Regions from separate parts of the Burkholderia sp. PU8-34 genome, predicted to be linked through region 1. Evidence: riboswitches for the same ligand, from Rfam matches in the RefSeq annotation. Region 1 holds a riboswitch; the other holds the start of a gene.
What was found. Region 1 has a riboswitch for glycine ahead of gcvH (glycine cleavage system protein GcvH). Riboswitches for the same ligand answer to the same signal wherever they lie in the genome.

Region 1 (10,372 bases):
GAACCTGCAGCCGCACATCCGGCGCGGCGCGGCCGAAATTGCGAATCGCGACCGGCAGCGGCGATTGCTGGTCGGTCAGGATCGCCTCGACCATCCCGAAGTGCAGCGCGCCCTGTAGTTGATTGCGCAGCGCGCCGGCTTCCATCTGAAACGTGTCGACGGCGCCGAGCAGCCGCTGCGCCGCCTCGTGTAGCTGAACGCCGTCGTCCGTCAGGCGGAATCCGCCGCGCCCGCGTTCGCACAAGCGAATCCCGAGCCGGGTTTCGAGCTGGGCCATGTACTCGCTGATGCTCGACGCACCGATGTTCAGAATCGGCTGAGCGGCCGCGAAGCCGCCGCATTGCACGATCGTTTCGAAAATACGCAGCAGTTTGAGATCCGTGTCCTGGAGCTTCATGGTCGACTCGCTGGATTATTTCGGAAACTGCCGAAGCAAGTTCCGGGAATTGACCATTTTATTGAGGAAATTGATTGGCCAGAATCAATTTCGTGTCGGTGGGGACGATGGCGTCGCTCCCCGGCGCGACGAGGCCGGTGCGAGACCGGCGGCGATGCCAACCTGCGATTGAAGGGGAAAACGATGATGAGCAAGCGTAAAGCACACATGAAGCTGACGGCGGGAGTGGTGCTCGGTCTGGCGTCGATGTGCGCCGTCGCGGGTGACGAGCAGGTCGTCAGGATCGGCCTGACGGGGCCGTTGACCGGCCCGCAGGCAGCGATCGGCAAGGACGACGAGAACGGCGTGCGGCTCGCGATCGAGCGCCTGAACGCGCAGGGCGTCGTGATCGGCGGCAGGAAGACGCACTTCGAGCTGGATTCGCAGGACGACGCCGCCGATCCGCGCACGGGCATGACGGTCGCGCAGAATCTCGTCGATGCGAACGTCAAGATCATCTTCGGGCCGTTCAACTCGGGGGTCGCGATTCCGATCTCGAACCTCGTGAATAACGCGAGCATCGTGATGGCGACTGTCGCATCGAATCCGTCGATCACGCAGCACGGCTATCCGTTCGTCTTCAGGATTTCCGCCAGCGACACGCAGCTGGGCAGCCGGATGGGCACCTTCGCCGCGCAGCAGCTCAAGGTGAAGCGCATCGCGGTGATCGACGATCGTACCGCGTACGGCCAGGGCGTCGCCGACGAATTCATCCGGTCGGCGACGGCCAACGGGATCGAGATCGTCGACCGCGAATACACGACCGACAAGGCGACGGACTTCGTGTCGATCCTGACGCACATCAAGGGCACCGGTGCGGAAGGGATCTTCTATGGCGGCTACTACGCGCAGGCGGGCGCGCTGCGCCGGCAGATGAAGCGACTCGGCATGAACGGCTACCTGATGGGCGGTGACGCGATGTGCAACGCGGAACTCGGGAAGCTCGGCGGCGCCGCGGTCGACGAGCGGGTCTATTGCCCGCAGGGCGGGCCGGTGCTGGAGCAGACGCCCGAAGGCCGGCAATTCAGGGCGGACTACAGGAAGCGGTTCGCAACCGATCCGCTGACCTACAGCGCGGCGCTCTACGACGGGATGAACCTCGTCGCGCAGGCGATGGAGAAGGCCGGCTCGACCGATCCGGCGAAGTATCGCGCCGCGTTCGCCGACATCGATTTTCGGGGCGTTTCGGGGCACTACCAGTTCGACCGGAATCGCGATTTGCGAGATTCACCGATCACGATCTATACGTATCGGCAGGGCGTTCCTTCGCCAACGAAGCAGTAACCCGAAGCGGGTCGCGTCGCACGCGACCCGCACGATGCGCGACCGCGCTCTGCGCGAAAACAGCCCGCGAGCAGGGCCCGCATCGTGCGTGTCACCGGACGGCTTCGCCCCTGGCCTGCAGATCGGCGTGATACGAAGAGCGCACCATCGGTCCGGAGGCGACCTGGCTGAACCCGAGCGCCTGCGCGCGTTCTCGCAGTTGCGCAAATTCCGCCGGCGTGACGAAGCGCTGGACTGGCAGGTGGTGCCGGGACGGCTGCAGGTACTGGCCAAGGGTCAGCATGTCCACGCCATGCGCGCGCATATCGTGCATGACCCGTTCGACTTCCTCCAGACGCTCACCGAGGCCAAGCATCAGGCCTGACTTGGTCGACACGTGCGGCACCGCGGACTTGAACGCCTGCAGCACGTTGAGCGAATGCTGGTAATCGGCGCCCGGCCGCGCCTCGCGGTACAAGCGCGGCACGGTTTCCAGGTTGTGGTTGAAGACGTCCGGCGGAGCGGCTGCGAGTATCTTCAGCGCGACGTCGAACCGCCCGCGAAAATCCGGCGTCAGGGCTTCGATCTTGAGCAGCGGATCGATTTGCCGGGCCTCGCTGATGCAGGCGGCGAAGTGGGCGGCGCCGCCATCGCGCAGGTCGTCGCGATCCACGGACGTGATCACCACGTACTTGAGCCGCATGGCCGCGATGGTTTCGGCCAGCCGCACCGGCTCGTCCGGATCGAGCGGATTGGGGCGGCCATGCCCGACGTCGCAGAACGGGCAACGCCGGGTGCAGATGTCGCCCATGATCATGAAGGTGGCCGTACCATGGCTGAAGCATTCGCCGAGGTTCGGACAGCTTGCCTCTTCGCACACGGTGTGCAGCTTCTGTTCGCGCAGGATCTTCTTCAGCGCGAGCACCTCGCGCGAGCCCGGGAAGGCCGCGCGAATCCATTCCGGCTTGCGCAACATCCGGGCCGGCTCGGTCGCGACGATCTTCACGGGGATGCGTGCCATTTTCTCGGCGGCGGAGAGCCTGGTTCCCGCGGCCATCGAAATCTTGCTGGTTTGCGTGTTCGCCATCGCTCAACCCCGATAGTATCGTTGCGGCACGAACGGGGTTTTGGCCACCTCCATCCGCACTGGCTTGCCGCGTACGATGGCATTCAGCGCCGTACCGAGTGCCGCGAACTCGGCCGCGACATATCCGATGGCCACCGGGCCGCCGTGCGTCGGACCAAACCCGCCGCTGGTCACCTTGCCGATCGTCTGGCCGTCGAGGCTGGTGAGGTCGGCGCCTTCACGCACCGGCACCTTGTCGTTCACGCGCAGGCCGACGCGCTTTCTGCTCACGCCTTCCACGAGCTGCCGGGCAATCGTATCGGCGCCCGGGTAGCCGCCCGCGCGCGCGCCGTCCGGACGCCGGACTTTGGAGATGGCCCACAGCAAGCTGCCTTCGATCGGTGTGGTGCCGGTGTCGATGTCGTGGCCGTACAGGCACAGGCCCGCTTCGAGGCGCAGCGAGTCGCGTGCGCCCAAACCGATCGGCTCGACCAGCGGGTCGTCCAGCAGCAGGCGCGCCAGTGCTTCCGCGCGGCTGGCCGGAACCGAGATCTCGTAGCCGTCCTCGCCGGTGTAGCCGGAGCGGCTGACATAACATTGCGCACCGGCCAGTTCGACCCTGGTGCTCTGCATGAAGGTCAGCGAGGCCAGCCGGGGCACGAGGCGTCCCAGAACGGATGACGCGGCCGGGCCTTGCAATGCCAGCAGCGCACGGTCGGCAAGTTCGACGACCTCGCAACGGTGACCGATCTTTTCCTTCAGATGGTTGATGTCCTGAGCCTTGCAAGCGGCGTTGACGACCACGTACAGATCGCCGTCGCCGAGGTGGGTCACCATCAGGTCGTCGAGAATGCCGCCTTGTTCGTTCGTGAACAGCGCATAGCGCTGCATGCCCGCCGGCAGATCGATCACGTCGATCGGCACCAGCGTTTCGAGCGCGGCAGCGGCAGCCGTGCCCGACAGCATGACCTGCCCCATGTGGGAGACGTCGAAAAGGCCTGCCTTGTCACGTGTGTGCAGATGTTCCTTCAGTATCCCGAGCGGGTACTGCACCGGCATTTCGTAACCGGCGAACGGGACCATCTTCGCGCCAAGGTCGACATGCAGGCTGTGGAGTGGGGTACGGGAAAGTTGAGTGGTCATCGTCATTCCAGAAAATGTGGGGGGGGGGGGCGCGAGCATGCGTTGCGGGGGATCCGGGCGGGGACGCCGACGCGACGGCCCGGACGATCAGGACTCGCCGATTACCGGCCGTATACCGGGAATGCGGCACACAGTTCGGCAACCTGGCGCTTCACGCGCTCGATGACCGACGGGTTTTCCACGTCGGCCAGGATGTCGCAGATCCAGCACGCCACGACGCTTGCTTCGGCCTCCTTGAAACCGCGGCTGGTAATCGCCGGCGTGCCGATGCGGATGCCGCTGGTGACGAACGGGCTCTGCGGGTCGTTGGGCACGGCGTTCTTGTTCACGGTGATGCGTGCGCTGCCCAGGGCTGCATCGGCGGCCTTGCCCGTCAGCCCCTGGCGGATCAGGCTCACCAGGAACAGGTGGTTGTCCGTGCCACCGGAGATGATGTCGTAGCCGCGCTCGACGAACACGGCGGCCATCGCCCTGGCGTTGGCGACCACCTGCTGCTGATAGGCCTTGAATTCAGGGGAGAGCGCTTCCTTGAACGCCACCGCCTTGGCGGCGATGACATGCATCAGCGGGCCGCCCTGGATGCCGGGAAACACGATGGCGTTGAGCTTCTTCTCGATCGCCGGGTTCGCGCGCGCCAGAATCAGGCCGCCGCGCGGGCCGCGCAGCGTCTTGTGCGTCGTGGTGGTCACCACGTCGGCATGGGGCAGCGGGTTCGGGTAGAGTCCCGCGGCCACGAGGCCGGCCACATGAGCCATATCGACGAACAGGAAGGCGCCCGCGGCGTCGGCGATCCGGCGGAATCGTGCCCAGTCCACGACGCGAGAGTAGGCCGAGAAGCCGGCCGTGATCATTTTCGGCTTGTGCTGTTGCGCGAGTGCCTCGACCTGATCGTAGTCGATCTCGCCGGTTTCCACGTTCAGCCCATACTGCACGGCCCGGTACAGCTTGCCGGAAAAGTTGACGTGCGCGCCGTGCGTCAGGTGGCCGCCGTGAGCCAGGCTCATGCCGAGTATCGTGTCGTGCGGCTCGATCAGTGCCATGTAGACAGCGGCGTTGGCCTGGCTGCCGGAGTGCGGTTGCACGTTGGCGTAGTCGGCGCCGAACAGCGCCTTCGCGCGATCGATCGCCAGTTGCTCGGCGATGTCCACGAATTCGCAGCCGCCGTAGTACCGCTTGCCCGGATAGCCCTCGGCGTACTTGTTGGTCAGCACCGAGCCTTGCGCCTGCAACACGCGCGGGCTGGTGTAGTTCTCGGATGCGATCAGTTCGATATGGTCTTCCTGGCGCGTGCGCTCATGCTCCATCGCCGCCCACAGTTCGTTGTCGAAACCTTCGATCTGCATGTCTTTGCTGAACATTCGTCTTTCTCCCGACGTCGGAGCCGCGCGCGACGCCCGACAGGCGTTGCGCCGCATGCGTATCCTTCGTCTCGTTATGGGTTAAATGCGGTAATCGCCGGAACAGCCCGCTCGCATGCGGAGATCCGATCCGCCGGGCGAACGGGTGTGCCACGCTATGATCGATACGCTTCCATCGGCGGACACGAGCACACCAGATTGCGGTCGCCATACACGTTGTCGACGCGCGACACCGGCGGCCAGTACTTGCCGGCTGCCATCTTCGCTACCCCATACGGGTAGACGGCCTGCTCGCGCGAATAGGCGTGGCGCCACGCGTCCACCAGTTCGGCCGCGGTGTGCGGAGCGTGTTTCAGCGGATTGTCGTTCGCGTCCAGCGTGCCCGCTTCCACCGCGGCGATCTCGGCACGGATGGCGATCATCGCGTCGATGAAGCGGTCGAGCTCTGCCTTCGATTCCGACTCGGTCGGCTCGATCATCAGCGTGCCTGGCACGGGAAAGCTCATGGTCGGCGCGTGAAATCCGAAGTCGATCAGGCGCTTGGCGACGTCATCGACGCTGATGCCGCTGCTGTCCTTGAGCGGGCGCAGGTCGATGATGCATTCGTGCGCCACGCGGCCGTTCGGGCCCGTGTAGAGAATCGGGTAGTACGGCGCCAGGCGGCTGGCGACGTAATTGGCGTTGAGGATGGCTGCCTCGGTCGCGCGCTGGAGGCCTTGGGCCCCCATCAGCGTGATATAGGTCCAGGTGATCGGCAGGATGCTTGCGCTGCCGAACGGGGCCGCGGATACCGCGCCGATTCCCGCTACCCGGCCCGCGCCGTGCCCGGGCAGGAACGGCGCCAGATGGGCCTTGACGCCAATCGGACCCACGCCGGGGCCGCCGCCTCCGTGCGGGATGCAGAAGGTCTTGTGCAAGTTCAGATGAGACACGTCGCCGCCGAAGGCGCCCGGTTGGGCGAGGCCGACCAGTGCGTTCATGTTGGCGCCGTCGATGTAGACCTGGCCGCCATGGGCATGGACGATGTCGCACGCGTCGCGCACGCGCGCTTCGAACACGCCGTGGGTAGACGGATAGGTGATCATGATCCCGGCCAGGTCGCGGCTGTGCTGAGCGGCTTTCGCGTTGAGGTCGTCGATGTCGACGTTGCCGGCGTCGTCACAGTTGACCACCACGACCCGCATGCCGACCATTTGCGCCGATGCCGGGTTGGTACCGTGTGCCGACGACGGGATCAGGCATACGTTGCGCTGCGCCTCGCCGCGGCTCGCATGGTACGCGCGGATCGCCAGCAAGCCGGCGTATTCGCCTTGCGAGCCGGCATTCGGTTGCAGCGACACGGCGTCGTAACCGGTGACCGCACACAGCATGGCTTCCAGTTCCTGCGCCAGCGCGCGATAGCCTTCGGCCTGTTCGGCCGGCGCAAACGGATGCAGCTTCGCGAACGCCGGCCACGTAATCGGCACCATCTCGGTCGTGGCGTTCAGCTTCATCGTGCAGCTACCGAGCGGAATCATGGTGCGATCGAGCGCCAGGTCCTGGTCGGCGAGGCGACGAAGATAGCGCAGCATCCGGGTTTCCGAATGGTGGCTGTTGAAGACCGGATGGGTGAGAAAGGCACTGTGGCGCTGCAGGGGGGCGGGGAGTGCGTCGGCGGTAGTCGCTTCCACAACCGCAAAGTCAGGAACCGCCCGGCCTTCGGCGAAGATCGTCCAGAGCGTGCCGACGTCCTCGGGCGTGGTCGTCTCGTCCAGCGCGATGCCGACCTGGTGGTCGCTGATGGAACGCAGGTTGACGTGGCGCGCGCAGGCCGCGACGTGCACCGCAGCGGTACGACTGCCGCTGTTGACCGTGATCGTATCGAAGCAGTACTCGGTCGGCACGGCATACCCGAGCTGGCGCAGACCCGCGGCCAGGGTCGCGGTGAGGCGGTGGATACGTCGTGCAATGGTGGTCAGGCCCTGGGGACCATGGTAGGCAGCGTAGAAGCCGGCGATATTGGCGAGCAGCACTTGCGCGGTGCAGATGTTGCTGGTGGCTTTCTCGCGCCGGATGTGCTGCTCGCGCGTCTGCATGGCCAGGCGCAGGGCGGGGCGGCCATGGGCATCGACCGACAGGCCGACCAGTCGCCCCGGCATGCTGCGCTTGAACGCGTCGCGCGTCGCGAAATAGCCGGCGTGAGGGCCGCCGTAGCCGAGCGGCACGCCGAAACGCTGGGTGGTGCCAACCGCCACGTCGGCGCCGAATTCGCCCGGCGGCGTGAGCAGCGTCAATGCAAGCAGATCAGCGGCGAACACCGCCAGCGCACCGTTGGCATGCAGTGCGTCGACAACGCCGCGGTAATCGTGAATGTCGCCGTAGGTGCCCGGGTATTGCAGCAACGCTGCGAAGCAGTCGATGCCCGACAGGTCCCGGCGTGGATCGCCCACGATCACCTCGATGCCGATCGGTTCGGCACGGGTGCGGACGATTTCGATGGTCTGCGGATGGCAATCACGTGCGACGAAAAACACCTGGCTTTCCGACCTGGCGAGGCGCTGGCAGAACGTCATGGCCTCGGCGGCTGCCGTGCCTTCGTCCAGCATCGACGCGTTGGCGATTTCGAGGCCGCTCAAATCGGCGATCATGGTCTGAAAGTTGAGCAGGGCTTCCAGGCGGCCTTGCGAGATTTCCGGCTGGTACGGCGTGTAGGCGGTGTACCAGGCCGGGTTCTCCAGCACATTGCGCTGGATCACCGGCGGGGTGTGCGTGTCGTGGTATCCCATGCCGATGAAGGACTTGAAGACCTTGTTGCGGCTCGCCAGCTCGGCCAGCCTGTCCAGTGCCTCGGCTTCGGTGCAACTCTGCGGCAGGGCCAGCGGGGCGTCACTGCGGATCGCTGCCGGTACCACCTGCGCGATCAGTTCATCGAGGGAGCCCACGTTGAGTTCGGTCAGCATCGCGCGTTGTTCGTCGGCATCGGGGCCGATGTGGCGCCGGACGAACAACGCTCGCTGGGTGAGGGAGTCGAAAGGGATCATGGCAGTCTTCCTCAGGCGCCGATATAGGCACGATAGGCAGCCCCGTCCATCAAGCCGTCCAACTGTTCCGGATGGTCGATACGCATGCGGAAGAACCAGCCATCGCTTTCTGCCGCCTCATTGACGAGGCTCGGCTCGTCGGCAAGCGACGCATTGACTTCCAGCACGGTGCCGGACACGGGCATCTTGACCTCGCCGGCGGCCTTGACCGACTCGACGGCCGCGGCTTCCTCGTCCCGGGAAAAGGCACGGCCTTCGCCTGGCAACGCGACATAGACGAGATCGCCAAGCTGCGACTGTGCATGATCGGTGATGCCGACGGTGGCACTGCCGTCCGCTTCCAGACGCAGCCATTCGTGGGATTCGGTGTACTTGATCTCGCTCATTTGCTCACTTCCTGACAGGGTTGCGCTAAGTGAAATGGCAAACGCAAGCCGGAACGGCAACGGCGGGAGGATGATCGAGGGATCGGCATCCGGACCGGGGCATTCCAGGCTGCGTGCCTGATGCCCCCTCTGTCCATTTGCCTGAGAGATTACGCGTCCCGACAGGGCGCTTCTCCTTCGGCGAGGCGTGGTCGGCGACCAGTGGCCTACTCTCCAGAGCGCTAGTCGATATGTCGGTCCTTTTGCCTGAGAGTTTCTGGGGCGATTCCCCTTCGGCGCCGCCAATGGCGGTCTCTCCCGACACATCCCGATAGCTGGTGACAATCTAGTCGGACGCCATTTGCGTTGTCAACTCGTCTTTGTCACCCGGCTCGTGCGGGGCAGAGGTCGCGGCGCATGGCGCTCGCCATGCGATGCCGGTGCCGGGCCTTGCATGACAAGGCGTTGCCAGGATTGCCGTCGGCGCGATACTTCGGTGGAATCCGAAATGAATATCCGAGATTGTCTATGCGTCCACCGCGCGAGAACGCGGCGCTATGCGTTGGCCATCAGGTCGTCCATGAACGCGCGCAGAACGGTCGGCTGCGCCGCACCTCGCTTGGTGATCGAGGAAAACGGCCATGTCGAGCCGAGGCGCTCGGAGGCAATCTGGCGCATCTGGTCCGCGTCGACCCAATGCTGCGCGTAATGCTTGGGCAGAAAGCCGATATAGGCACCTGTCAGGATCAGGATCGCTTGTGCCTCGATATTGTCCACCGTGGCGGCGGCACTGCCGCTCTTGAGGAGTTGCAGATCTCGTTGCTGCAGAAAGCCGCGCGCGACGACCTGGCTTTGCCTGATCGCGCTGATCAGTTCGTCGCCTGCCGCGTCGCTCGAGAACAGCGGGTGGTACCGGCTGCAGTAGAGCCCATCGGGCTCTTCGTACAGTTGCGTGTAGGACAACCCGGCAACGGTAAGAGGGAAATGCCCGATCGCCACGTGCAGCCGCCCGTCGAGCACACGTTCCTCCAGTTCGGCGGGGGTCCCGATGTAGATGTCCAGCTGCACGTCGTGGCCACGAGAGACGAACTGGCGTAGCGTGCGCGGCAGCATGCTGTCCGTGTCGGTGACCGTGTTGTCGATGATGCCGAGATACAGCGTGCCCGAGATGCGTTGCTTGAGCGCATGGGTATCCATGCAGAAGGTCTCCACCGCCAACAACAGGCGTTGCGCCGACTCGTAGGTCGCAACGCCGTGTTCTGTCAGACGAAATCCGCTGCGGCCGCGTTCGCACAACTTGACACCCAGACGCGTTTCCAGGCTCGTCATCTGCTCGCTGATGGTCGACTGGCTCACATTCAGTGCCGCCTGCGCGGCGGCGAATCCACCGCATTTCACGATGGTCATGAAAATTCTGAGCAGTTTCAGGTCGACGTCCTGCAGTTGCTTCATTTTTCGCTCTCCTCCATGGTTTTCATCGGAAAAAGTCGATATGAATATCCGATGTCTCCTATTTTTTCGGTGCAAATTCTTCCCCATAGTCGCGGTAAAGGCAAGCGCGCAGACGACTGGCCTTGGGAGACGATCCACCGATGGAGACGGAGACAATGCAGAGCAATACGTATGAGAAAGGCCGGCTGAACCTGCCGTTTGTCGGCCATTGCACCTTTGCGAAGGCGCCGGTTTGCCTGGACTGGGAACGCATCGACGCCGATGTCGCG
Region 2 (10,372 bases), on a different contig from region 1:
CCGGGTCGCAGGTGAGGCCGAGGTTGTGCTCCATGCCGATCTCGGCCGCGTTCTCGACCTGGCGCGGCGTGCCGCCGAGCACCGCGGCGAGCGCGCCCGCCGCCATCGAGCATGCGACCCCGACTTCGCCCTGGCAGCCGACTTCCGCGCCGGAAATCGACGCGTTGAGCTTGTACAGCACGCCGATCGCGGCGGCCGTCAGCAGGAAGTCGATCACCCCTTGCTCGTTCGCACCCGGCGTGAAGCGCGTGTAGTAATGCAGCACCGCCGGGATGATGCCGGCCGCGCCGTTGGTCGGCGCGGTGACGACGCGTCCGCCGGCCGCGTTTTCCTCGTTCACCGCGATCGCATACAGGTTGATCCAGTCGATCATCGACAGCGGATCCTGCAGCGCGCGCTCCGGGCTGCCCGTCAGCGTGCGGTACAGCTGCGGCGCGCGGCGCTTGACCTGGAACGGGCCGGGCAGGTTGCCGTCCGCGTCCGGGTTGCCGATCCCGCAGCCGCGCGACACGCACGACTGCATCACGCTCCAGATCTTCAGCAAGCCGTCGCGGGTTTCTTCCTCGGTGTGCCACGTGCGCTCGTTTTCCCACATCAGCTGCGCGATCGACTTGCCGGTCGACTCGGTCAGCGCAAGCAGTTCCGCCGCGTTGCTGAACGGATGCGTCATCTGCTCGGCCGCGCTCAGCACCTTCGTGTTCGGCGCGCCGGCCGTCACGACGAAGCCGCCGCCGACCGACAGGTAAGTGCGCTCGACGAGCACCGCGCCGCTCGCGTCGGTCGCGCGCAGCTTCATCCCGTTCGGGTGCTCGGGCAGCGCCTGGCGGTAGAACGCGATGTGCTCCTTCAGCACGAACGGGATCGGGTGCTTGCCGAGCAGCGCGAGCGTCTTCGACGTGCGCACGGCGTCGAGGCGCTCGGCGATCGTGCCGGGGTCGACGGTGTCGGGCGCGTCGCCGAGCAAGCCGAGCATCACGCCGCGGTCCGTGCCGTGGCCCTTGCCGGTTGCGCCGAGCGACCCGTACAGCTCGACTTTCACGTTCGCGGTCGCGTCGAGCATTCCGTCGCGCTCGAGGCCCTGGACGAACATCAGCGCGGCGCGCATCGGGCCGACCGTGTGCGAACTGGACGGGCCGATGCCGATCTTGAAGAGGTCAAACACGCTGACTGCCATTTTGTTTCCTGTCTTGCTGTAAGTAGTCTAGCGCGCCTGCAGCGGCAAGCACGCGGCTAGCCATGCGGGCGGCGTCGGGGAAAGCTGCTGCGCGACCGGCGCATAACGCCCGTCGAGCCGCGCAGCCAGATAAAAGAGCTCGGTGGCGTTTTTCGGGTCCCACTGCCCCGTGTAGCCCGGAATCCCGGCCTCGCGGCGCTTCGCGTCGAACGCGACCGGCGAATGCACGAATTCCTCGTGCGTCTTCTCACCGCGCGCATACGGCACGAGCCAGTCGAGCGCGGCGGCGAGCGTCGCGCCGTTCGTGCCCTTTTCACGCAGCCAGTTGCGGTTGAAGCGGCGCGCGGCCAGCGCCGCGGTCGCGAGCGGCTGCAGGTCGTACACCGCATAGTGCAGCGCGTCGCGCTCCTCGAAGTCGAACGTCGTGCCGTCCGGGCCGATGTTGTCGGCGAGATGCTCGACGAACAGGCGCTGCGCGGCGTTCATCATCTTGCGGTCGCCGAGCGTGAACGCGGACAGCGCGATCAGCTTGATCCGGTGGCTCTGCCAGTTGTTGCGCCAGGTGCCCGTGAGCGGGCGCTTCTGCGCGTCGATCTGCGCGACGTAGCCGGCGCCGAGTTTCGCGATGAATGCCGACGCCGCATTGCGCGTCTTCACCGGCAGCGCGCTCGCCGTCATGTCGTACGCGAGGATCAGGCTGTCGAAACGCGTCTCGTCGATCGGGTTGAAGCTCGGCTGGTAGGTCGTGACCCACGCATACAGGAACCGGTCGACGAGCTGCAGGTAGCGCGGCGCGTTCGTCACGCGCCACGCGAGCGCCGCGTCGCGCATCAGCTCCATGTCCTTCAGCGCGTCGGCGCTCTGGTCATAGATGCCTTCATGCGGCAGCGTGCCCTCGGTATGCACGCGGGGCATCGCCTTCGGCTGGGCGCCGATGCGCGCGTCGACGCCGCGGATCAGCGCCTGCACGCCCGGCTCGGCCTGCGTCGTTTCGCTCGACTGCAGCGCGGGCGCCGCGCAGAAATTCATCGCGGCGCGCGCGCTGCCCGCCGCGCCAAGACCGGCAGCGGCGATCGACAGCGACGCGACGAGCGTCGGCACGACCGCGCGGGCGTGCATGCGCCGCGACATGTGCCGTCGCATATGCCGTGATTCGCGGCCCGGAAACATCGAACGCACCATGCGGAACTCCTTCATTGGCTGGATCGCGTGTGATGTTAGCCGGATTGGGGGACGAACGTCAGGCGGATTGGCGGCCAACGTAAAAACCGCACGCAACCGGCAGGTTGCGTGCGGCACAGCATCGGGCCAACCGCGGACGACGCGCGTGTTACGCGTATTCCGACATCGGCACGCACGAGCAGAACAGGTTGCGGTCGCCATACACGTTGTCCGCGCGGCCGACCGGCGGCCAGTACTTGTTCGTGCCGAGCGACGCGACCGGGTACGCGGCTTGCTCGCGCGAGTACGCATGCGGCCATTCGTTCGCGGTGACGACAGCCGCCGTGTGCGGCGCGTGACGCAGCGGGTTGTCCTCGCGGTCGGCGCGGCCTTCCTCGACCGCGCGGATTTCCTCGCGGATCGCGATCATCGCGGCGATGAAGCGGTCGAGTTCCTCCTGCGATTCGGATTCGGTCGGCTCGACCATCAGCGTGCCCGGCACCGGGAAGCTCATCGTCGGCGCGTGGAAACCATAGTCCATCAGGCGCTTCGCGACGTCGTCGACGGTGATGCCGCTCGTGTCCTTGATCGGACGCAGATCGAGAATGCACTCGTGCGCGACCAGCCCGCCCGGGCCCGAATACAGCACCGGGTAGTGCGGTGCGAGGCGCTTCGCGATGTAGTTCGCGTTGAGGATCGCGGTCTCCGTCGCGGCGGTCAGGTTCTTCGCGCCCATCATCGCGATGTACATCCACGAGATCGGCAGGATCGACGCGGAGCCGTACGGCGCCGCCGACACCGCGCCGATACCTTCTTCGCCGCGCGTATAGCCGGTCGAGTGCTGGTTCGGCAGGAACTTCGCGAGGTGCGCGCCGACCGCGACCGGGCCGACGCCCGGGCCGCCGCCGCCGTGCGGGATGCAGAAGGTCTTGTGCAGGTTCAGGTGCGACACGTCGCCGCCGAACTGGCCCGGCGCGGTCAGGCCGACCATCGCGTTCATGTTCGCGCCGTCGACGTACACCTGGCCACCGTGCGCGTGCACGATCTCGCAGATCTGGCGGACGTTCTGCTCGAACACGCCGTGCGTCGACGGGTACGTGATCATGATCGCCGCGAGGTCGTTCGCATGTTCGTCGGCCTTCTTCTTCAGGTCCTCGATGTCGACGTTGCCCTGCGCGTCGCACGCGACGACGACGACCTTCATGCCGGCCATGTGCGCGGACGCCGGGTTCGTGCCGTGCGCGGACGCCGGGATCAGGCAGACGTCGCGGTGGCTTTCGCCGCGCGACGCGTGATACGCGTGGATGATCAAGAGGCCCGCGTACTCGCCCTGCGAGCCCGCATTCGGCTGCAGCGACACGGCCGCGTAGCCGGTTGCCGCGACGAGCATCTGCTCGAGCTGGTCGATCATCTCGCGGTAGCCGACCGTCTGTTCGGCCGGCGCGAACGGGTGGATCTGGCCGAATTCGGGCCACGTGACGGGCAGCATTTCCGATGTCGCGTTCAGCTTCATCGTGCATGAGCCGAGCGGGATCATCGAGCGGTCGAGCGCGAGATCCTTGTCCGACAGGCTGCGCAGGTAGCGCAGCATTTCCGTTTCCGAATGGTGGCGGTTGAACACGTGGTGCGTCAGGTACGCGCTCGTGCGCTCGAGGCCGGCCGGCAGCGCGGCCGTGCCGCCGAGGCCCGCGTCGAGTGCATCGACGTCGGGCGCCGTGCCGCCCGCGGCTTGCGCGAAGATCGCGAGCAGGCTGGCGAGATCGGCGCGGGTCGTCGTCTCGTCGACCGAGATGCCGACCTGCGTGTCGCTCACGCGGCGCAGGTTCACGCGCTGCGCGTTTGCGAGGGCGTGGATCTGCGCGGTGCGTGCGCCGGTGTCGATCGTCAGCGTGTCGAAGAACGTGTCGTTGACAGTCGCGAAGCCGAGCTGCTTCACGCCGGCCGCGAACAGCGCCGCGATGCGGTTCACGCGCAGCGCGATCGTCTTCAGGCCGTGCGGGCCGTGGTAGACCGCGTACATGCTCGCCATGATCGCGAGCAGCGCCTGCGCGGTACACACGTTCGACGTCGCCTTCTCGCGGCGGATGTGCTGTTCGCGCGTCTGCAGCGCGAGACGCAGCGCGGGCTTGCCCTGCGCGTCGACGGTCACGCCGACGAGACGGCCCGGCATCTGGCGCTTGAATTCGTCGCGCACCGCGAGATACGCGGCGTGCGGGCCGCCGAAGCCCATCGGCACGCCGAAACGCTGGGTATTGCCGACCGCGACGTCCGCGCCCCATTCGCCGGGCGGCGTCAGCAGCGTCAGCGCGAGGATGTCGGCCGCGACGACCACGTGGCCGCCGGCGGCGTGGATCGCGTCGGTGAGCGCGCGGTAGTCGCGCACGTCGCCGTTCACGCCCGGGTATTGCAGCAGCACGCCGAACGCGTCCGACTGCGCGGCGTCGGCGGCCGGGCCCGTCTTGACCTCGATGCCGATCGGCAGCGCGCGGGTACGGATCACTTCCAGCGTCTGCGGCAGCACGTCGTCGGCGACGTAGAAGACGTTCGACTTCGGTTTGCCGATGCGCTGCAGCAGCGTCATCGCCTCGGCCGCCGCGGTCGCTTCGTCGAGCAGCGACGCGTTCGCGATCGCGAGGCCCGTCAGGTCGGCGACCATCTGCTGGAAGTTCAGGAGCGCCTCGAGGCGGCCCTGGGAAATTTCAGGCTGGTACGGCGTGTAGGCCGTGTACCACGCCGGGTTTTCAAGCACGTTGCGCAGGATCACCGCCGGGGTGTGCGTGTCGTAGTAACCCTGGCCGATGTACGAGCGGAACACCTGGTTTTTGTCCGCGAGCTCGCGCAGTGCGGCGAGCGCTTCCGCTTCGCTCTTCGGCTGGGCGAACGGGCCGAGCGGCAGCGTTTCCGCGCGGCGGATCGCCGCGGGAATCACGGCGTCGATCAGGGCGGCGCGCGACGCGAAGCCGAGCGTGTCGAGCATCGCCTTCTGGCTGGCGGCGTCAGGGCCGATATGGCGTTCGGCGAACGCGTCGTGCGTTTCGAGCGCAGCGAGCGAGAGGGGCGTGCGGTTCATCAGGCGGTCCGGGTGTTCGAGCTTCATGGTGTTCCAGTGTCGGCCCGAGTTGGCGCGTCAGCGCTTACTCGGGCCCCATGCTTCGCGGTCGACCAGAGTGGGCGCTTGGCGCCTGCTCTGGTCCCACGCGGGGCGCGGCCCGTGCTGCCGGGCCGGCGCGCCGCGCAATGCTTGGGTGGTTGAGTTAGCCGACCAGCTTCTCGTAGGCGGCTGCGTCGAGCAGGCTGTCGGTCGATGCGCCGTCGGCGAGCTTGATCTTGAACAGCCACGCGCTGTACGCGTCGCTGTTGACTTCGTCCGGTGCGTCGACGACTTCCGTGTTGACGGCGACCACTTCGCCCGACACCGGCGAGTAGATGTCGGACGCCGCTTTCACCGACTCGACGACGCCGACGGCGTCGCCTGCCTTCACCTGTTTGCCGACTTGCGGCAGTTCGAGGAAGACGATGTCGCCGAGCGTGCTTTGCGCGTGATCGGTGATGCCGATCGCCAGCGTGCCGTCGGCTTCGGTACGGATCCACTCGTGCTCGTCGGTGTACTTCAGTTCGGCCGGGACGTTGCTCATCGGATGCTCCTGATAGAAAGGGTGTGATTCTTCATTGCGGCGCACCGTGGCGGCGCGCCAGGTATTGTTTTGCCGGGCGCCATGCCGCCCGGCCCTCCAGGTCGTTACGCAGCGAGGACCTTGCCGTTGCGCACGAACGGCAGTTTTACCACGCGCGCGGGGAGTTGTTTGTCGCGAATCTGCACGTGCACGGTGTCGCCGATCTGCACGGCCGTCGGCACGCGCGCGAACGCGATCGATTCCTGCATCGACGGGGAGAACGTGCCGCTCGTGATCTCGCCTTCGCCGTGCGGCGTGACGACCTTCTGGTGCGCGCGCAGCACGCCGCCCGCCTTGCCGTTTTCCTTCTGCAGGATCAGGCCGACGAACGCGGCGCGCGAGCCGTCGCGCTCGAGCACGTCGCGGCCGACGAACGCGCGCGGCGCCGTCAGGTCGACCGTCCATGCGAGGCCTGCGTCGAGCGGGGACACAGTGTCGTCCATGTCCTGGCCGTACAGGTTCATGCCGGCCTCGAGGCGCAGCGTGTCGCGCGCGCCGAGCCCGCACGGGCGCACGCCGTTTTGCTGCAGTGCGTTCCACAGCGCTTCGACGTGAACCGCCGGGACGATCACCTCGAAACCGTCTTCGCCGGTGTAGCCGGTGCGCGCGACGGTGAGGTCGCCGAACGGCGTGCCCGCGACCTGCGCGGCGTTGAACGGCTTCAGCTCGCTCGTTGCGGCGCGCGCGGCGGGAATCGTCGTCCAGGCCTTTTCACGGGCGTTCGGGCCCTGCACGGCGACGATCGCGAAATCGCGGCGCGGCGCGATCGTGATGCCGTAGCCGCCTTCCTCGTTGAGCTGGTTGAACCACGCGATGTCCTTCTCCGCGGTGCCGGCGTTGACGACGACGCGGAAGAAGTCCTCGGTGAAGTAATAGACGATCAGATCGTCGATGACGCCGCCCTGCGGGTTGAGCAGGCACGAGTAGAGCGCCTTGCCGGGCGTCTTGAGCTTGCCGACGTTGTTCGCGATCGCGTGCTCGAAGAACGCGCGCACGCGGCTGCCGGTGAAATCGACGACGCACATGTGCGACACGTCGAACATGCCGGCGTCGGTGCGCACGGCCTGGTGCTCTTCGATTTGCGAGCCGTAGTTGACGGGCATGTCCCAGCCGCCGAAATCGACCATGCGGGCATTGAGCGCGCGGTGCGCGGCGTTGAGCGGGGTGTGTTTGAGTGCGGTCATCGAGGCCTCAGGCAAGCGCTTGCGCGCGGGACAATACGGCGATGTGTCGACCGCCGCGGCCTTGAGCCTGCGGACGATCCTGTACATCCCCTCTGTCCTCGATACCTGAGAGATTGCGTTGCGGGACCAGCCCGGCGAACGCGCGCCCCTTCGGTGGGCAGCCTGCCCGCGCTGACGATGCGCAACGGGCTACTGCCGCTCTCCAGAGTGCGAAGAACGTGGCCTGCGACATGCGCAGGCGGGGTTCTTCGACGCGGCCGGTCCTTTTGCCTGAGAGTTTGCGGGTATGCCCCTTCGGCGGCGCGACCGGCGTTGCTGCAACGCTGTCACGCGCTCTCCCGACGCGTGCGGGCGACTGTACGCGAGCCCGGAAGCCTTGTCAATTTGGGCAAATGAATGTCGCCTGGGGACAAGCGGCGACAGCGCGCCGCCGCGTTTTCGGTGCCGGCGGGCGCCGGCGTCACTCGCCGATCGCGCGCGCCGCGGTGTCGAGTTCCTGGTTCAGCACGCGCTGCTCGTCGGCCGACAGGCCGCCGCCGTGTTGCGCCGACATATCGTTCGATTCCTGGCGGATCACGTCGAGGCGGTGATGGAGCTGCGCGCCATACGGCGGCGGATAGTAGCCACCGTTCACGCGCGCATCGATCCGGCGGTGCAGGTTGTCGATCCGGCCCTGGATCTGCTGCATGCGCTCGTAGCCGACGACTTGCGGATTCACCTGCGGCGCCGGCGCAGGCGCGGGGCGCGGCGCCGGGCGAGGTTGCTGCGGCGGCGTGACGATGCACGCCGCGAGCGAGGAAACCAGGGCGCAGCATGCTGCCGCGCGAATCAACCGTTGCATCACATTCTCCAGGCGGTTTGGTGTCGGATCGACTTTTTTGAGAAACGCGTCAGACAGGAGTACCGCTGACTTTCGTTCCCGCGCGATTTGTAACCGATTGTTCTGAATTGATCGCGCGGGACGGAGCGGCAGCTCGGGGCCGATCGCTTCACACCACCTTGCGCACGAACGGCACGCGCCGGCCTTCGTGCTCGCTTTGCGCGGCGAGCTCGATGATCGTCATCACGTCGACCGCGTCCTGCGGCGTGACGGGGAACGGTGCGCCGTCGCGGATCGACGCGGCGAGCGCGCGATAGAACTCCGCGTACTGGCCGTCGAGCGTCGGCACCGGCCGCTCGGTTTCGACGTCGCCGTCGAGCACGCGCAGCAGGCCGGGCGGGTTGCCGCCGCCGAATTCGACGTGATCGGGCGTCAGGCCCGCCTTCAGCTGGTCTTCCTGCGTGTCGAGCCCGAACTTCTGGTAGCTGCCGCGCGTGCCGTGCAGCATGAAGCGCGCCGGCTCGATTGCCGACAGCGCGCTCGCGTGCAGCGCGACGTCCTTGTCCGGATAGCCGAGCTGCAGATGCACGAAATCGGGCGCCGAACCGTTGTCGCGGCGGACCTTGACCGTCGCGCCGACGGTTTCGGGCAGGCCGAACAGCGCGAGTGCCTGGTCGATCAGGTGCGGGCCGAGGTCGAGCAGCAGGCCGCCGCCGCGCGCGGCTTCCTCGCGCCAGCGGGTGCGCACCTGCGGCCGGAAGCGGTCGAAGTGCGACGCGACGTACGTGATGCGGCCGAGCTCGCCGGAGTCGATCACGCGGCGTACGGTCAGGAAATCGCCGTCCCAGCGGCGGTTGTGGAACGGCGCGAACACGCGGCTGCGTGCGTTCGCGAGCCGCGCGAGCGCGAGCGCCTCGTCGGAGGTGAGCGTCACGGGCTTGTCGACGACGACGTGGCGGCCGGCTTCGAGCACCTGGCGCGCGAGCGGGAAGTGCGTGTCGTTCGGCGTGGCGATCACCACGCATTCGATGTCGTCGAGACTCAGCAGCGCGTCGAGATCGGGCACGACGCGGGCATCCGGATACGCGGCCTTCGCGCGATCCGGCTGGCCGGTGGCGATCGCGGCAACCTGCGTGCGGCCACTCGCCGCGATCACCGGCGCGTGAAACGTCGCGCCGGCGAAACCGAAACCCATCAAACCAATCTTGAGCAATGACGACATGGCACTCCTTGGCAACAAGGGAAACGAAAGGATCAGGCACCTTGGCGGTGCCGACGACCGAATATTTTGGCACGGGGCCGGTGTGGGGATTCACGCATTTTGTCGGACGTATGGCGCGCGACCGACCGTGACCGGCTGTGCCGCGCGCGGCGGCACAGCCGTCGGTATCGCGCGAGAGGGGTTCGCCGGCGATCCAACGGTCACCCGATTGTCGCGCAGCGCGGCCGTCGCAAGGCGGAATTGGCCGAACGGACAAGGGCGCGATCACGCATCCGCCCGCCCGGCCCCGCCCGGCGGGGCTCCGGAAATCGCCGCCGCCGGCGTGTTAACATGCGCGTTCTGCCCGTGCGTCCGCATGCCCGACCTGGCACCCCGCGCGCGGCATCCTCCCGGCGTCCAGCCGTCAACCGCAACACCATCCGCAACCATGTCCGCAGGCCTCAATCCCGCTCAGAACGAAGCGGTGCGCTATCTCGACGGTCCCTGCCTCGTGCTCGCCGGCGCGGGCAGCGGCAAGACGCGCGTGATTACGCAGAAGATCGCGCACCTGATCGAAGCGAAAGGCTTCGAGCCGCGCCACATTGCCGCCGTCACGTTCACGAACAAGGCCGCCGCCGAAATGCGCGAGCGCGTGTCGAAGCTGCTCGAGGGCAAGACGCTCACCACGCCCGGCAAGGAAGGCCGCAAGGTGCCGGTGAACCAGCTCACCGTCTGCACGTTCCACTCGCTCGGCGTGCAGATCCTGCGCCAGGAGGCCGAGCACGTCGGCCTGAAGCCGCAGTTCTCGATCATGGATTCGGACGACTGCTTCGGGATGATCCAGGAGCAGATCGGCACGACCGACAAGGGCCTGATCCGCAAGATCCAGAACATCATCTCGCTGTGGAAGAACGGCCTCGTCACGCCTGAAGAGGCGATGACGATCGCAGCGAACGAGGACGAGCACCAGGCCGCGCTCGTCTACCGCAACTACGTCGCGACGCTGCACGCGTACCAGGCGGTCGACTTCGACGACCTGATCCGCCTGCCGACCGAGCTGTTCGCAAAGAACGAGCAGGTGCGCGATCGCTGGCAGAACAAGCTGCGCTACCTGCTGATCGACGAGTACCAGGACACCAATGCGTGCCAGTACGAGCT

Region 2: it holds a riboswitch for glycine, as region 1 does, so the genes downstream of both, gcvT (glycine cleavage system aminomethyltransferase GcvT) here and gcvH (glycine cleavage system protein GcvH) in region 1, are expected to answer to the same signal.

What each region holds. Positions count from the first base shown of each region.
Region 1 is NZ_JBSAXC010000007.1:182,996-193,367, reverse strand. It holds gene ACV22Z_RS18840 (LysR family transcriptional regulator) at 1-397, opposite strand, end outside; gene ACV22Z_RS18835 (hypothetical protein) at 396-569, shown strand; gene ACV22Z_RS18830 (branched-chain amino acid ABC transporter substrate-binding protein) at 584-1,720, shown strand; gene lipA (lipoyl synthase) at 1,812-2,786, opposite strand; gene gcvT (glycine cleavage system aminomethyltransferase GcvT) at 2,790-3,914, opposite strand; gene glyA (serine hydroxymethyltransferase) at 4,010-5,266, opposite strand; gene gcvP (aminomethyl-transferring glycine dehydrogenase) at 5,422-8,286, opposite strand; gene gcvH (glycine cleavage system protein GcvH) at 8,298-8,672, opposite strand; glycine riboswitch at 8,897-8,982, opposite strand; gene ACV22Z_RS18800 (LysR family transcriptional regulator) at 9,207-10,103, opposite strand; gene speB (agmatinase) at 10,259-10,372, shown strand, end outside.
Region 2 is NZ_JBSAXC010000016.1:143,056-153,427, forward strand. It holds gene ACV22Z_RS29040 (L-serine ammonia-lyase) at 1-1,174, opposite strand, end outside; gene ACV22Z_RS29045 (alginate lyase family protein) at 1,202-2,356, opposite strand; gene gcvP (aminomethyl-transferring glycine dehydrogenase) at 2,505-5,432, opposite strand; gene gcvH (glycine cleavage system protein GcvH) at 5,590-5,970, opposite strand; gene gcvT (glycine cleavage system aminomethyltransferase GcvT) at 6,075-7,193, opposite strand; glycine riboswitch at 7,276-7,409, opposite strand; glycine riboswitch at 7,441-7,544, opposite strand; gene ACV22Z_RS29065 (hypothetical protein) at 7,654-8,034, opposite strand; gene ACV22Z_RS29070 (oxidoreductase) at 8,183-9,235, opposite strand; gene ACV22Z_RS29075 (UvrD-helicase domain-containing protein) at 9,663-10,372, shown strand, end outside.